DNA from 2 places in the Rhodoferax sp. GW822-FHT02D07 genome. Region 2 is predicted to be linked to the other one. Evidence: riboswitches for the same ligand, from Rfam matches in the RefSeq annotation. Region 2 holds a riboswitch; the other holds the start of a gene.
What was found. Region 2 has a riboswitch for thiamine pyrophosphate ahead of AC1RNN_RS14725 (thiamine ABC transporter substrate-binding protein). Riboswitches for the same ligand answer to the same signal wherever they lie in the genome.
Positions count from the first base shown of each region.

Region 1 (7,512 bases), on a different contig from region 2:
AAATCCTTTGTCTGCACCTCGGCCAAGGCCGACAAAAACAGCCCCTGCGAATTCAATGCGCTGGATGACCAGCAGGAACGAGCCAGGTACGGATTGCTGGACTGGAACATTCGCAGCAGCCTGAAGAAATAAAATACGCCCCATGACTGACAAACTCAACGACCTCTTTTCCCGCAACCGTGAATGGGCCGCGGAGATGGAGCGCACGCGCCCCGGCTTCTTCACCGGTCTGGCCAACCAGCAAAAGCCCCAGTACATGTGGATCGGCTGCTCCGACAGCCGCGTGCCTGCCAACGAGATCATTGGCTTGGCGCCCGGAGAAATCTTCGTGCACCGCAATGTGGCCAACGTGGTGGTGCACTCCGACTTGAACGCGCTTTCCACCATCCAGTTCGCGGTGGAGCGGCTCAAGGTCAAGCACATCATGGTCGTGGGTCACTACGGCTGCTCGGGTGTTCAGGCTGCGCTGGAGGGCGCGCGCATCGGTTTGGCCGACAACTGGCTGCGCCACATCCAGGATGTGCGGGACCGTCACCGTGACATCCTGGACGTCATTCCTGAACACGGCAAGGCAGCCGCACTGTGCGAGCTCAATGCCATTGAGCAAGTGGTGAATGTGGCGCAAAGCACGGTGCTGCAAGACGCCTGGGCCGCCGGGCAAGAGGTGACGCTGCACGGCTGGGTGTACGGCGTGCACGATGGCCTGGTTCAGGACCTGCATATGACCGTGGGGCGCGAAGACGATCTGGCTCTGCTGTACCGCGAAGCCATCTCCGGTGTGCGCCTCATGCCGCGCCATCCACGGTAAAAATTGCCTCTGGCCCTTGTGGAGTATGCGCCAGCAGCTATTGAAATCATAGCGCGCTGACGCCATGTTCCCCGCGCGGCTTGACTCTTCGATCGCCAACGACATCGCCCGTGCGATGCTCGACGGCTTCAACCGACACTACCAGCTCTTCCGCACCGAGAGTGCGCGCGCCAAGCACCGATTCGAGGTAGCAGATTGGCATGGCCAGCAGCGCGCCCAGCGTGAGCGCATCGAGTTTTATGACCTGCGCGTGAAGGAATGCTCCCGGCGGCTGGAGCGGGAGTTCAAGGCCGGCGAGCAGGCTGCCGAGGTCTGGCAGCAGATCAAGCTGCACTATATCGGGCTGCTGGTGGACCACCACCAGCCCGAGCTGGCCGAGACCTTCTTCAACTCGGTCACCACCAAGATCCTGCACAGCAGCTACTTCCGCAACGACTACATCTTTGTGCGTCCCGCGGTCAGCACCGAGTACATCGAGAACCTGGCCTCCACCGGTCGCCCCCGGGACGGGGCAGGCCATCGCCCCACCTACCGCGGCTACTACCCCACGCAGGACGACCTGCCGGAACAGCTGCTGCGCATGGTGCAGGACTTCGATCTGCGCGTGCCCTTTGAAGACCTGGCGCGCGACGCACAGCGCGTAGCCGGCGTCATGCGCGCGCAGCTGGGCGAAGTGAAGCTGCGCGCCAACTTCCAGGTGCAGGTGCTCACCGGCCTGTTCTTCCGCAATAAGGGTTGCTACATCATTGGCAAGCTCATCAATGGGTTTGTCGAGCACGGCTTTGCGCTGCCCGTGTTGCACAGCCGCGGTGGCCTGCGCATCGACGCCGCGCTGTTTGGCGAAGACGACCTTCTGCGTCTGTTCAGCTTTGCGCGGGCCTACTTCATGGTGGACATGGAGATCCCCAGCGCTTACGTGCAGTTCTTGCGCAGCATGATGCCGCGCAAGCCCCGCAACGAGCTCTACAACGCGCTTGGACTGGCCAAGCAGGGCAAGACGCTGTTCTACCGTGACTTTCTGCACCACCTGCAGCACAGCACGGACCAGTTCCGCATTGCCGCAGGCATCAAGGGCATGGTCATGCTGGTGTTTGACCTGCCCAGCTACCCGTACGTGTTCAAGGTCATCAAGGACCACTTCCCGCACCAAAAGGACACCACGCGCGAGCAGGTCAAGGGCAAGTACCAACTGGTGAAGCAGCACGACCGCGTGGGCCGCATGGCCGACACGCTGGACTACGGCGACGTGGCCTTCCCGCGCGAGCGCTTCAGCGACGCGCTGATTGCCGAGCTGCAGGCGCACGCGTCCAGTCAGTTCGAGATCAGTGACCGCGATGGCGATGGGCAGACCGAGGTGGTCATCAAACACCTCTACATCGAGCGGCGCATGATCCCGCTCAATATGTACCTGCAAGAGGCGTTTGATGCTGGCGGCGCCGACCCGACCAACACCAGCCCGGCCGCACAGCGCGCGCGGGAACAGATTACGCGCGCCGTCATCGACTACGGCTACGCCATCAAGGACATGGTGGCCGCCAACATCTTCCCAGGCGACATGCTGTGGAAGAACTTCGGCATCACCCGCAACAGCCAGGTCGTGTTCTACGACTACGACGAGATCGAATACCTCACCGCCTGCAACTTCCGCAAGGTGCCCGAGCCGCGCAACGAAGAAGAGGAAATGTCCGGCGAGATCTGGTACCGCGTCGGTCCGCACGATGTGTTCCCCGAAACCTTCGCGCCCTTTTTGTTGGGCAATCCGCTGGTGCGCGAAGTCTTCATGCAGTACCACGCCAACCTGCTAGACCCTGCCTTCTGGCAGACGCAGAAGGAGCGCATCGCGGCGGGCTATGTGCACGATGTGTTTCCCTACGAGAAGGGCAAGCGCTTCCCGCGCGATTGAGGTTGCAAACCGGTTTGGCGTACACTCCGCCCTGCCCGGGGTGCGCCATGGTGGCGCTGAGATGGATACCGAACCCGCGAACTTGATCTGGTTCATACCAGCGTAAGAAGTGCAGCGCAGCCGACGGCCGAATGCCGTCCGGGCGGCGTCTTTTCTCATCAGTTTGCGGGGCCGTGTCTTCTTTGTCTTCGGGCCTAACCGGAGAACCCCGTGAACGCCCCCGACAAACTCGCCCAGTTCATTCGCCTCACGCGCGAACCGCTTCCCGCTTCCACGAAACGCTATCTGCAAGGCAGCCGCCCTGACATCCAGGTGCCCTTGCGCGAAATCCTGCAGAGCAATGGCGAGGCCATCACGGTCTACGACACCTCCGGCCCCTATACCGATCCGCGCGCCGACATCGACGTGCGCCAGGGCCTGCCGCTGGTGCGCCAGGGCTGGGTGGACGGCCGCGGTGATACCGAGTTGTACTCTGGCCGCAAGCCCTTTGCGTTGGACGATGGCCTGAAGAACGGCGAGACTGATGCGCTGGCAGCATTGCGCGCCCAGGCTGCTGGCCTGCAGCGTCAGCCGCGCCGCGCGCGCAGCGGTGCCAACGTCACGCAGATGCACTACGCCCGCAAAGGCATCGTCACCCCAGAGATGGAGTACGTGGCCCTGCGCGAGAACCAGAACCTGGAATGGCAGGCGCAGTACCTGGGCAATGCCGAGCGCGAAGCGCGCCTGGCCGGCAACAGCTTTGGCGCCAGCATCCCCAAGGTGGTGACGCCCGAGTTTGTGCGCGACGAGGTGGCACGCGGTCGCGCCATCATCCCGGCCAACATCAACCACACCGAGCTGGAACCCATGGCCATTGGCCGCAACTTTCTGGTGAAGATCAACGCCAACATCGGCAACTCGGCGGTCACCTCCAGCATTGAAGAGGAAGTGGAAAAACTGGTCTGGTCCATCCGCTGGGGCGCAGACACCGTGATGGATTTGTCCACCGGCAAAAACATCCACACCACGCGCGACTGGATCGTGCGCAACAGCCCCGTGCCCATCGGCACGGTGCCGATTTACCAGGCACTGGAGAAAGTGGGCGGCATTGCCGAAGACCTGACCTGGGAGATCTTCCGCGACACGCTGATCGAGCAAGCGGAGCAGGGTGTGGACTACTTCACCGTGCACGCCGGTGTGCGCCTGCCCTTCATCCACCTGACGGCCAATCGCGTGACGGGCATCGTCTCGCGCGGCGGCTCCATCATGGCCAAGTGGTGCATTGCCCACCACAAAGAAAACTTCTTGTACACGCACTTCGACGAGATGACCGAGATCATGAAGGCATATGACGTGAGCTACTCGCTGGGCGATGGCCTGCGGCCCGGCAGCGGCGCAGATGCGAATGACGAAGCGCAGTTTGCCGAGCTGCGCACGTTGGGCGAGCTGACGCACAAGGCCTGGCAGCAGGACGTGCAGGTGATGATCGAAGGCCCCGGCCACGTGCCCATGCACATGGTGCAGGCCAATATGACCGAGCAGCTCAAGCATTGTGGCGAAGCCCCGTTCTATACGCTCGGGCCGCTGACCACCGACATTGCACCGGGCTACGACCACATCACCAGCGGTATTGGCGCGGCCATGATCGGTTGGTTCGGCACGGCCATGCTGTGCTACGTGACACCCAAGGAGCACCTGGGCTTGCCGGACCGCGAAGACGTGAAGACCGGCATCATCACATACAAGATCGCCGCCCACGTGGCCGACGTAGCCAAGGGCCACCCCGGCGTGCGGGCGCGCGACGATGCGCTGTCCAAGGCTCGCTTCGAATTCCGCTGGATGGACCAGTTCAACCTCTCGCTGGACCCGGACACCGCACGCAACTTTCACGATGAAACCCTGCCCAAGGACTCGGCCAAGGTGGCGCATTTCTGCTCCATGTGCGGCCCCAAGTTCTGCAGCATGAAGATCACGCAGGAAGTGCGCGACTATGCCAAGAACCTGGGCGTGAGCGAGGAACAGGCGCTGCAGTCGGGCATGGAAGTGATGTCCGACGAGTTCAAGAAGGTGGGCGGGGAAATCTACATTCCCATCAACCCCGTGCGGGCCAAGACCGAAGACCGCAAGGCCTGAGCGATGGCTGCGATGCGCATAGGCATTGCCGGCGCCGGCGTGCTGGGGCGGCTGCTGGCCGTGCAGCTCAGCCGCGCGGGCCATGCGGTGCAGGTCTTTGACCCAGCCGATGGCCCCGGGCCACGCGCCGAGTCTGGCGCACAGGCCGCGGGCTGGACGGCTGCGGGCATGCTCAGCCCTGTGGCCGAGCTGGAACGCGCCGGGTCCGAGGTATTTGCGTTGGGCCTGCGCTCCTGCGCACTCTGGCCGCAAATCGTGCGGGGGCTGGTGCAGTCCGTGGACCTGCGCATGCAAGGCAGCCTGCTGCTGGCGCACCGCAGTGATGCGGGCGCGGCCCAGCGCGTGGTGGGCCTGCTGCAGGCCAAGGCCGATGCGCCTTACCAACCGCAGCCCTTGCCCCCGGAACAACTGCGCGACCTGGAGCCGGCCATCAGCGGCCCGGCCCTGGCCTGGCTGCTGCCCAGCGAGGGTCAGATCCACCCGGTGCAGGCGCTGCAAGCTTTGGCTGCGCAGGCCACGGCGCAAGGCGTGGAATGGCACTGGGGCAGCACCGTGCGCGAAACCGCAGCCGGCGCCCTGGTTGCCAATGGCCAGCCCCACGCGTTCGACCATGTGTTCGACGTGCGCGGCGTGGGCGCCAAGCCGGCTGTGCCCGTGCGCGGGGTGCGGGGTGAGGTGTTCTGGTTGCATGCGCCCGGCGTGCCGCTGCAACGCCCGGTGCGCCTGCTGCATCCGCGCCATTCGGTCTACCTGGTGCCGCGCCCCGGCGATGTCATCGTCGTGGGCGCCAGCGAGATCGAAAGCGAGGACCGTTCCCCCGTGTCCCTGCGCAGCACCGTCGAACTGCTGAGCGCCGCGCATAGCGCCATCCCCGCGCTGGCCGAAGCGCGCCTGGTCCACACCGAAATCAACCTGCGCCCCGCACTGCCCGACAACCTGCCCGCACTGCGCCACGCGCCGGGCATCACTGTCATCAACGGCCTCTTCCGCCACGGCTGGCTCATCGCGCCCGCCTTGGTAGAGCAGGCCTTGCAAGAGCTATCGCCATGAACGCCACTGACACGATCTCTCCCACCATCACCGTGGTGGTAAACGGCACACCGGAAACCACCGAGGCCACCACGCTGCAAGCCTGGGTAGACGCACGCGGTGTGCTGCCTGCTGCACTGGCCACCGCCGTCAACGGCAACTTCGTCCCCCGCAGCCTGCGCGCCCAGCAACCGCTAGCCGAGGGCGACACCATCCTCACCTTCCAACCCATCGAAGGAGGTTAACCATGACCGAACACCAAAGAGACTGGGAGGCAGTGCGTTCTGCGCAGGTAAAGGAGGAGCCCGCGCAGCGGGCGGGGGACACGGAGCAGAACGTGCTGACTCCCAGTCTCCCCACCACTTGGAAAATAGGTGGCCGGACTTTGACCAGTCGCTTCTTCCTCGGCACCGCCGCGTACCCCTCGCCGCAAATACTGCAAGACGCCATCGCCGCCTCTGGCGCCCAGGTCGTCACCATGGGCCTGCGCCGCCAGCTCGCCCACGGTGCCGAGGCGGGTGACTTCTTCGCGCTGATCCGGGCGACCGGCGCCCACTTGCTCCCCAACACCGCCGGCTGCCACACCGCCCGCGAAGCCATCACCCTGGCCCACATGGCGCGCGAACTGTTCGACACCACCTGGATCAAGCTCGAAGTGGTGGGCGACGCCCACACCCTGCAACCCGATCCGTTTGAACTGCTGACCGCCGCCACGCAACTGGTGAAGGACGGCTTCGAAGTGTTCCCCTACTGCATGGACGACCTGGTCAGCTGCCAGCGCCTGCTCGACGCTGGCTGCAACATCCTCATGCCCTGGGGCGCACCCATCGGCTCGGGCCAGGGACTGGTGAACCCCGGCGCGCTGCGCACGCTGCGCGCGCGCCTGCCGGGTGTGCCGCTCATCGTGGACGCGGGCATAGGCTCGCCAGCCGACGCGGTGCAGGCCATGGAGCTGGGGCTGGACGCCGTGCTACTCAACAGCGCCGTGGCCCACGCGGTGGACCCGGTACGCATGGCGCGCGCGTTCAAGCTGGGTATCGAGTCCGGCCGCCTCGCGTTCGAAGCTGGCGTCATGGCCCGCCAGGACATGGCCGTGGCTTCCACGCCGGTGGCGGGTCATCCCATTTTGCTGTGAGGTTGCTATGAAAAAAGAAGCTGCTCGCGCACTACCTACGAGGGCTAGAAGCACTTTAAGCACTGAAGTGCGCCCGGTGAATGCTGGCACCCGCCCTGTGGTCTGGAGCATCGCCGGCTCCGATTCGGGCGCTGGCGCCGGCCTGCAGGCCGATCTCAAGGCGCTGCAAGCCTTTGGCGTGCACGGCTGCACGGCGGTGGCCGCCATCACCGCGCAAAACTCCGTGGCTGTCACGCGCGTGGAGCCCGTCAGTGCCGACCTGCTGGATGCGCAGCTGGCAGCGCTGGCGCAGGACATGCCGCCGCAGGCCATCAAGACTGGCCTGCTCGGCAGCGTGGACAACCTGCGCGTGCTCTGCCAGTGGGTGGATCGTTTGCGTGCGCAAGGGCACGCCGTGGCGCTGGTGGTGGACCCGGTGCTGGGTTCCACCACGGGTGCCAGTTTTGCGGGCGATGGGCTGGTGCAGGCCTATGTGCAAGACCTGCTGCCGCGCGCCACATTGGTGACGCCCAATCGTGCGGAGGC
Region 1 is NZ_JBXAOD010000007.1:166,062-173,573, forward strand. Features, by position in the region: gene AC1RNN_RS16115 (LTA synthase family protein) at 1-132, shown strand, start outside; gene can (carbonate dehydratase) at 143-808, shown strand; gene aceK (bifunctional isocitrate dehydrogenase kinase/phosphatase) at 873-2,711, shown strand; TPP riboswitch at 2,738-2,838, shown strand; gene thiC (phosphomethylpyrimidine synthase ThiC) at 2,922-4,823, shown strand; gene AC1RNN_RS16135 (FAD-dependent oxidoreductase) at 4,836-5,873, shown strand; gene thiS (sulfur carrier protein ThiS) at 5,870-6,097, shown strand; gene AC1RNN_RS16145 (thiazole synthase) at 6,100-6,987, shown strand; gene thiE (thiamine phosphate synthase) at 7,064-7,512, shown strand, end outside.
Region 1: linked by a shared signal. The riboswitch ahead of thiC (phosphomethylpyrimidine synthase ThiC) and the one ahead of AC1RNN_RS14725 (thiamine ABC transporter substrate-binding protein) in region 2 are both predicted to bind thiamine pyrophosphate.

Region 2 (7,512 bases):
TTTGGTGTCACATCTGCGCAGGGCAGCTGGAAGATCAATGACCTCAGCAACCCGGCGACCCAGCTCGGCCAAAGCCCGCTGCGTTCACCTTCGGTGTTCAATTTCTTCCGGCCCGGCTATGTGCCACCGGCCACGCAGATGGCGGCCAACGGCGCATCGGCCCCGGAGTTCCAGATCGTCACCGAAAGCAGTGTGGCGGGCTACCTGAACTTCATGCAGAACGTGATCCGCAACGGCATCTATGTGAACGACCCGGACCTGCCCAACAACATCAACAACTCCAAGAATCCCAAGAATGGCTTTGACATCAAGGCCAGCTACAGCGCCGAGCTGGCCATGGCGCAGGACAGCAAGGCGCTGATGGCGCGGCTCAACCTGTTGCTGTGTGCGGGCCTGTTGCCCATCGCCTTGCAGGCGCGCATGGAAGCGGCCCTCAACGCCACGCCGCTGACGGCCAGCAGCCCGCCCGACAAGCGCCTGGACCGCGTGGCCTCCGCCGTGCTGCTGGTCATGGCAGCCCCCCAGTACCTGGTTCAGAAGTAAGCGAGGCACCCCCCATGCACCTGCTCAACACCGCATTGCACACGCGCCGCGCCTTCCTCAAGCGCAGCGGCCAACTCGCCCTGGCTGGCGCCGCGCTGCCTACGGCCCTGAACCTGGCTGCGCTGGGTGAGGCCGCTGCTGCTACCGCCAACGACTACAAGGCCCTGGTCTGCGTCTTCCTCTATGGCGGTAACGATTACGCCAACACCGTGGTCACCTATGACCCCACCAGCTACACACAGTACGCCACCGTACGCGGCGGGGTCGGTGACGCGGGCGGCGGCATAGCGCTGGCACGCGCCGATCTGGAGCGCACCCTGCTCAAGCCGCACAAACCCTTAGCTGACGGGCGGCAATACGCGCTGCACCCCGCCATGGCGGGGCTGGCCGATCTGTTCAACGCTGGGCAGGCGGCCGTGCAATTGAATGTCGGGCCCTTGGTGGTGCCGCTCACGCGCGCCCAGTTCAACAGCCCGGACCGCAAGACCTACCCGCTACCGCCCAAGCTGTTTTCTCACAACGACCAGCAATCGGTCTGGCAATCATCATCGCCCGAGGGCTCCACCGTGGGCTGGGGCGGGCATCTGGGCGATCTGGCGCTCAACGGCAATACCAAGTCTCTCTTCACCTGCATGTCGGTCACCGGCAATGCGGTCTTCCTCTCGGGCGATTCGGCGCTGCAGTACCAGGTCAGTACCGGTGGTGCGGTGCGCGTGCGCGCGGCGACTGACGGCGCGGTGTATGGCTCCAAGGCGGTGAAGGACTTGATGTCCCAGATGATTTCGGAGGCCAGTAGCCATCCACTGGAGAACGAATATGTGCGTGTGATGCAGCGATCGCGCGAGGCCGAGGTCCATGTGGCTGCGGCGCTGGCCGGCAGCCAAAAGGATGGCGCCACGCCGCTGGCCACCGAATTCCCCGCCAACAACCCGCTGGCCGACCAGCTCAAGATGGTGGCGCGCCTGATCCAGGGGCGCAGCCTGCTGGGCGCCAAGCGCCAGGTCTTCATGGTGTCGCTGGGCGGTTTTGACTTGCACGACAACCTCATCGCCCAACAGCCGGTGCTGATGGGCCGCGTGAGCGAGGCCATGGCAGCCTTCTACCGGGCCACGGTGGAGCTGGGCGTGGCCCAGAGCGTGACCAGCTTCACCGCGTCGGACTTCGGCCGCACGCTCACCTCCAACGGCGATGGCTCTGACCACGGTTGGGGTGGTCACCACATCGTCGTGGGCGGCGCCGTCAAGGGCCGAGCCTTCTATGGCGCACCGCCGCCCGTGAGCGTGGGCAATACCAATGCACCGCAGGACCAGTGGCATGTGGGCCAGGGCCGGCTGTTGCCCAGCACCTCGGTCGACCAGTACGCCGCCACGCTGGCGCGCTGGTTCGGCGTGGAGCCCCAGCAGTTGGGCGGTATCTTGCCCAATCTGCGGCAGTTCGGTTCTTCCGCATACCCGCTGGACCTGGGCTTCATGGGACCGTCTGCATGAGGGTGATGGTGCTGGGTGGGTATGGCAACTTTGGTGCACGCATTTCCCGGGCCCTCGCGGCCGATCCGTCCATAGACCTGCTGGTGGCAGGACGGGATGCGAACAAGGCCTCGGCCTTTGCCACCGCGCTGAACTGCCACGCCCTGGGCGTGGCGGTGGACTGGCAGGGTTCCCACTTTGTGCGCGCACTGCAAGCCCATGGTGTGCAACTGCTCATCCATACCGCAGGCCCTTTCCAGGGGCAGGACTACGCTGTGGCCCAGGCCTGTGCGCAGGCGGGCGCGCACTACATCGACCTGGCCGATGGCCGCCGCTTTGTCTGCGACTTTGCTGCGGCTTTGCAAGCGCCCTTTGTGGCGGCAAACCGGGTCGCCATCACGGGCGCCAGCACGGTGCCCGCCCTGTCGTCGGCCGTGGTGGACTTCCTGTGCCACGACTGGCAGCGCATCGACACCATCGACATCTGCATTGCCCCCGCCCAAACCGCTCCGCGTGGGGTGGCCACGCTGGAGGCGGTGCTCAGCTACTGCGGGGTGTTAGTTCAGCTTTGGCGCGATGGGCGTTGGCAGAGCCGGGCCGGCTGGGCCGATCTGCAGCGCGTGCAGTTTGCGCGCCTGCGGCCACGCCTGGGTGCGGTGTGCGACATCCCGGATCTGGCGCTGTTCCCCGCGCATTACCGGGTGCAGGACCGCGTGGAGTTCCGCGCGGCGCTGGAAGTGGGCCTGTCCCAGCGCGCGTTTGCGGTGCTGGCGTGGCTGCGGCAACGGGGCGTGCTCAAGAACCCGGCGTCCCTGGCACGGCTGCTCAACGCAGGTGCCAAGGTATTCGATCCCCTGGGTTCGGCCCTGGGCGGCATGGTGGTGCGCGTGGCGGGTGTGAACGCGGATGGTGTATCAGTGAGGCGTGCCTGGCACATCGCCGCCGACAAAGACCACGGCCCCGAAATCCCCTGCATGGCCGCCATCCTGCTGGCCCGCCGCCTCGCGGCCGGTGAACAGATGCAGCCCGGCGCCCGTGCCTGCGTAAGCCAGCATGCGCTGCAGGACTTTGCCCCGGAGTTCGCGAAATGGGGCATGGTGACGGATGTGGTGGAAGAGGGCTGAGCCATGGAACATGCTGAATCCCGCTGGCTGCGCTACAGCTTGGTGTTTGTGTGGCTGGCGACCACACTGGTTAGCGTGGAGGAGCTGCATGGTCAGAGCCGCGCACTGCTGGTGGCCAGTGGTGTGACGGATGGGCTAGTGGCCGATGCGCTGGTGTGGGCCGGGGCGGCAGTGGATGCTGTGCTGGGGTTGCTCTTGTTTATGTGGCCGGTGCGTCGCGTCTATGGCCTGGCCTTGTTGGCGATGCTGGGCATGACGATGGTGGCGACCTTCATGCAGCCTGCCCTGTGGCTGCACCCGTTGGGGCCGCTGACCAAGAACGTCCCCATTGCGGTGGTGTTGTGGATCTTGATGCGGAGGTCACCGTGAGTCTGTATTTGCTTTTGAAGTGGGTGCACATCCTGTCCAGCGTGGTGCTGGTGGGCACCGGGTTTGGCACGGCGTTTTTCTTCTTCTACGCCAACCGCAGTGGCGTGGTGGCGGCGCAGGCTGTGGTGTCGCGCCTGGTGGTGCGGGCCGACACCTGGTTCACCTCGCCCGCCGTGGTGATCCAGCCCATCACGGGGCTGTGGATGGCCTACCTGGCCGGCTACCCCTGGCATACACCATGGTTGCTGGTGACGGTGGCTCTCTACCTGTTCACCGGCGCCTGCTGGACGCCCGTGGTGGCACTGCAGCTGCGCATGGCCGATATGGCGAAGGCGGCACACGACAAGAACGAGCCTTTGCCAGCGCTGTACTGGCAGTACGCGCGTCGCTGGGAGGCGTTGGGCTACCCCGCGTTCATCGCCATGCTGGCGGTGTTCTACCTGATGGTGGCCAAGCCGGCCTTGTGGGCATAGGCCGGCGCAGGCGGCCCACAGGCGCAAAAGCCTACAATCCACACTTCCACCGGGGGTGTCCGTCACAGGACTGAGAAATACCCCATGTACCTGATCTGGGTTATGCCAGCGTAGGAAGTGTGAGAGGCCAATCCCGCCTTGCGGGTGCCGGTTTTTGATGCGACCTGTGGCTGGCGCATTGAAAGTGAGCACACCATGCAACACGGGATTTTTTCGTTTCTGAAAACCACGCTGGGCGCGGCCCTGCTGACCGCCGGCCTGACCGCTGCGCACGCGGCCGACCTGCGTGTGCTGACCCACAGTTCTTTCACCGTGCCCAAGCCCCTGCTGGCGCAGTTTGAAAAAGACAACGATGTGAAGCTGCGCATCACCAAGGCCGGTGATGCGGGCGAGATGCTCAACAAGCTCATCCTCACCAAGGCCAACCCGATTGCCGACGTGGTCTACGGCATCGACAACGCGCTGGCGCCCAAGGCCCTGGCGGCCGACGTGCTGGACAGCTATGCCGGCGCTGCCGCCAGCCGCAAGCCGGTTGCCGAGTTGCCCGCACCGCTGGTGCCGGTGGACTACGGCTATGTGACGCTGAACTATGACAAGGCCTGGTTTGCCAAGAATGGTGTGGCCGTACCCAAGGCGCTGGACGACCTGACCCAGCCTGCGTACGCCAAATTGCTCGTCGTGCAAAACCCTGCCACCAGCAGCCCCGGCTATGCGTTCCTATTGGCCACCATTGGTGCCATGGGCGAAGACAAGGCCTTTGACTTCTGGGCCAAGCTGCGCGCCAACGGTCTGAAGGTGGCCAAGGGCTGGAGCGAGGCCTACTACACCGAGTTCAGCCAGAACGGCGGCAAGCACCCCATCGTGGTGAGCTACGCCACCAGCCCGGCGGCCGAGGTGTTCTACGCCAAGACCAAGCTGGCCGAGCCACCCACGGGCTCGCTGAGCCTGCCCGGTTCCGTGTTCCGCCAGGTCGAAGGTGTGGCGCTGGTCAAGGGCGGCAAGGAGCGCGCAGCGGCCGAGAAGTTTGTCGAATTCATGCGCTCTGCCGCCGTGCAGCAGGGTATGCAGACCGAGATGTGGATGTACCCCACAGAGCCCGGTGTGGCCCGGTCCGACGCTTTCAAGTTCGCGCCCGAGCCTGCGGCCTTCCATGCGCCCAGTGATGCCGACATCGCCGCCAAGGGCGCCGATTGGGTGGCACGCTGGACCAAGGTGGTGCTGAAGTAATCCACCAGGTTTGACCATGCGCCACCGCGACCCGGCGCAGCCCCGGGCGGGCTGGGCCTTGGCAATGCTTCCGCTGGCATTTTTGCTGGTGGTGCTGGTGGCGCCTGCTATGCGGCTGCTGGTGGAAGGCGGTCGCGGGGAGGCGGGGCTTGCCACCTTGTTCATGCCCTGGTTGGATCCGTATTTGCGCTGGCGCATGGCCTGGTCCTTCTGGCAGGCCAGCATTACCTGCGTTGCTGCCTTGGTGCTGGGTCTGCCCATGGCCTGGGTACTGGCGCGCTTTGATTTCCCCGGCCGCACGCTGATCCTGCGTGGCCTCATGCTGCCCTTTGTGGTGCCCACGCTGGTGGCCGCCATGGGCGTGTTGGCGCTGTTGGGGCCGCAGGGCCTGCTGGTGCACCTGGGCGGGCCGGACCTGCATGGCACGCCCTGGCTGCTGCTCTACGGCAATCTGTTTTTCAACCTCTGCGTGGTGGTGCGTGCGGGCACCGATGCGCTGGGGCAGGTGAGCGCCTCGCGCGTGGCCGCGGCGCGCACGCTGGGCGCAACTCCCTGGCGTGCCTTCTGGCGCGTGGAATGGCCGGCCATTGCGCCCTGGCTGGCCTCGGCGCTGTGCCTGGTGTTTCTTTACTGCTTTGCCGGCTTTGGCCTGGCGCTGGTGCTGGGTGGGCAAGACTACGCCACGGCCGAGGTGGAGATTTACACCCTGGTGGCGCACGAGCTGCAGCTGCAACAGGCCGGTGTGTTGGCAGTATGGATGCTGCTGCTGACCGCGCTGGTGGCGCTGGCCTACGCCGCCATTGAACGCCGCCTGGCCGCACCCGGCCGCGCGGACCGCGTGCCGCGCGTGCAGCCTCAGGGTGCGGTGCAATGGATCGCGGTGCTCGCCATGGTCGCGGTCTACATGCTGATTTGTGCGCTACCCCTCGTCGCCATTGCGCAAGGCGCTATACATTCAGGAGCGGAGGCCTGGGCGGTTCTGCTGGAAGAGGACACGCTGGCTGCGCTGTACAACACCGCGCGCTTCACCGCACTATCCCTGCTATTGGCCACCGCGCTGGGCCTGGCGCATGCACTGGCGGCGCGGCGGGTGTTGTGGCTGCGGGCGCTGGTGTTTCTGCCCTTCATGGTCTCGCCGGTGATGGTGGCCTTCGGCCTCTTGCTGCTGTACCCCGCATGGACTGGCAGCTTCACCCTGCTGGTCGCGGCCTATGCCTTGCTGGCCTACCCGTTCGTGGCCAAGTCCATCGCTTCCGCGCTGGACAGCCTGCCCGAGCATTATTTGGACGCCGCCCGCAGCCTGGGTGCCAGCCCCTGGCGCGCGTTTGTGCGCGTCACGTTGCCGCTGCTGGCGCCCGCGCTGCGCCGCGGCATGGCGTTTGCGGCGGCTACCGCAGTGGGCGAGTTTGCGGTCACGCTGTTTTTGTCGCGCCCCGAATGGGCCACACTCACCACCCTGATTTACCAGCACTTGGGCCGCCCCGGTGCGGCCAACCGCAGCGCCGCGCTGGTGCTGGCCTGCGTGCTCATGGGGCTGGCGCTGCTGGCCTTTGTACTGATTGAATGGAAGCGCACTGAGGACACGGACCATGCTTGAGCTGCACGCGATCTGCAAACACTGGCAGCCCTATGCCCCACGGCAAGCCGCGCCGCGCGTGCTGCTGAAAGACCTGGCGCTGCAGGTGCGCCCCGGTGAAACGGCTGCGCTGCTGGGCCCCTCGGGCAGCGGCAAGAGCACGCTGCTCAAGATCGTGGCGGGGCTGGAGCCGCCCGAGAGCGGGCGCGTGCTGTTTGCGGGCCAGAACATCACGCACACCCCGCCCGAACGGCGGGGCTTCGCGCTGATGTTCCAGGACTTCGCGCTGTTCCCGCACTTCAACGTGCAGGACAACGTGGCCTTTGGCCTGGTGGAACAGGGCCAGCGCAAGGCGGATGCCCGCGCGCAGGCCCAGGCCATGCTGGAGCGCTTTGGCCTGCAGGCCTATGCCAAATCCAAGGTGTGGCAACTCTCTGGCGGCGAGCAGCAGCGCGTGGCGCTGGCCCGCGCCTTGATCACCCAGCCGCGCGTGCTGCTGCTGGACGAACCCTTTTCGGCGCTGGATGCCGAGCTGCGCCTGCAGCTGCGCAAGGAATTCAGCCAGCGCATTGCCGAGTTCCAGATGGCGACGATTCTGGTGACGCACGACGAAACAGAAGCGCGTGCCATGGGCACGCGGGGCTACCGACTGGTGGATGGAGCGCTGCAGGTCCTGTGGTGAAGCGCAGCCCTAGCGTGGGCGGACGGCTTCCTTGAGCACATTGGGCGGGTAG
Region 2 is NZ_JBXAOD010000006.1:150,892-158,403, forward strand. Features, by position in the region: gene AC1RNN_RS14700 (DUF1800 domain-containing protein) at 1-543, shown strand, start outside; gene AC1RNN_RS14705 (DUF1501 domain-containing protein) at 558-2,030, shown strand; gene AC1RNN_RS14710 (saccharopine dehydrogenase family protein) at 2,027-3,133, shown strand; gene AC1RNN_RS14715 (DoxX-like family protein) at 3,137-3,502, shown strand; gene AC1RNN_RS14720 (DUF2269 family protein) at 3,499-3,975, shown strand; TPP riboswitch at 4,017-4,110, shown strand; gene AC1RNN_RS14725 (thiamine ABC transporter substrate-binding protein) at 4,171-5,202, shown strand; gene AC1RNN_RS14730 (ABC transporter permease) at 5,219-6,799, shown strand; gene AC1RNN_RS14735 (ABC transporter ATP-binding protein) at 6,792-7,460, shown strand; gene AC1RNN_RS14740 (substrate-binding periplasmic protein) at 7,470-7,512, opposite strand, start outside.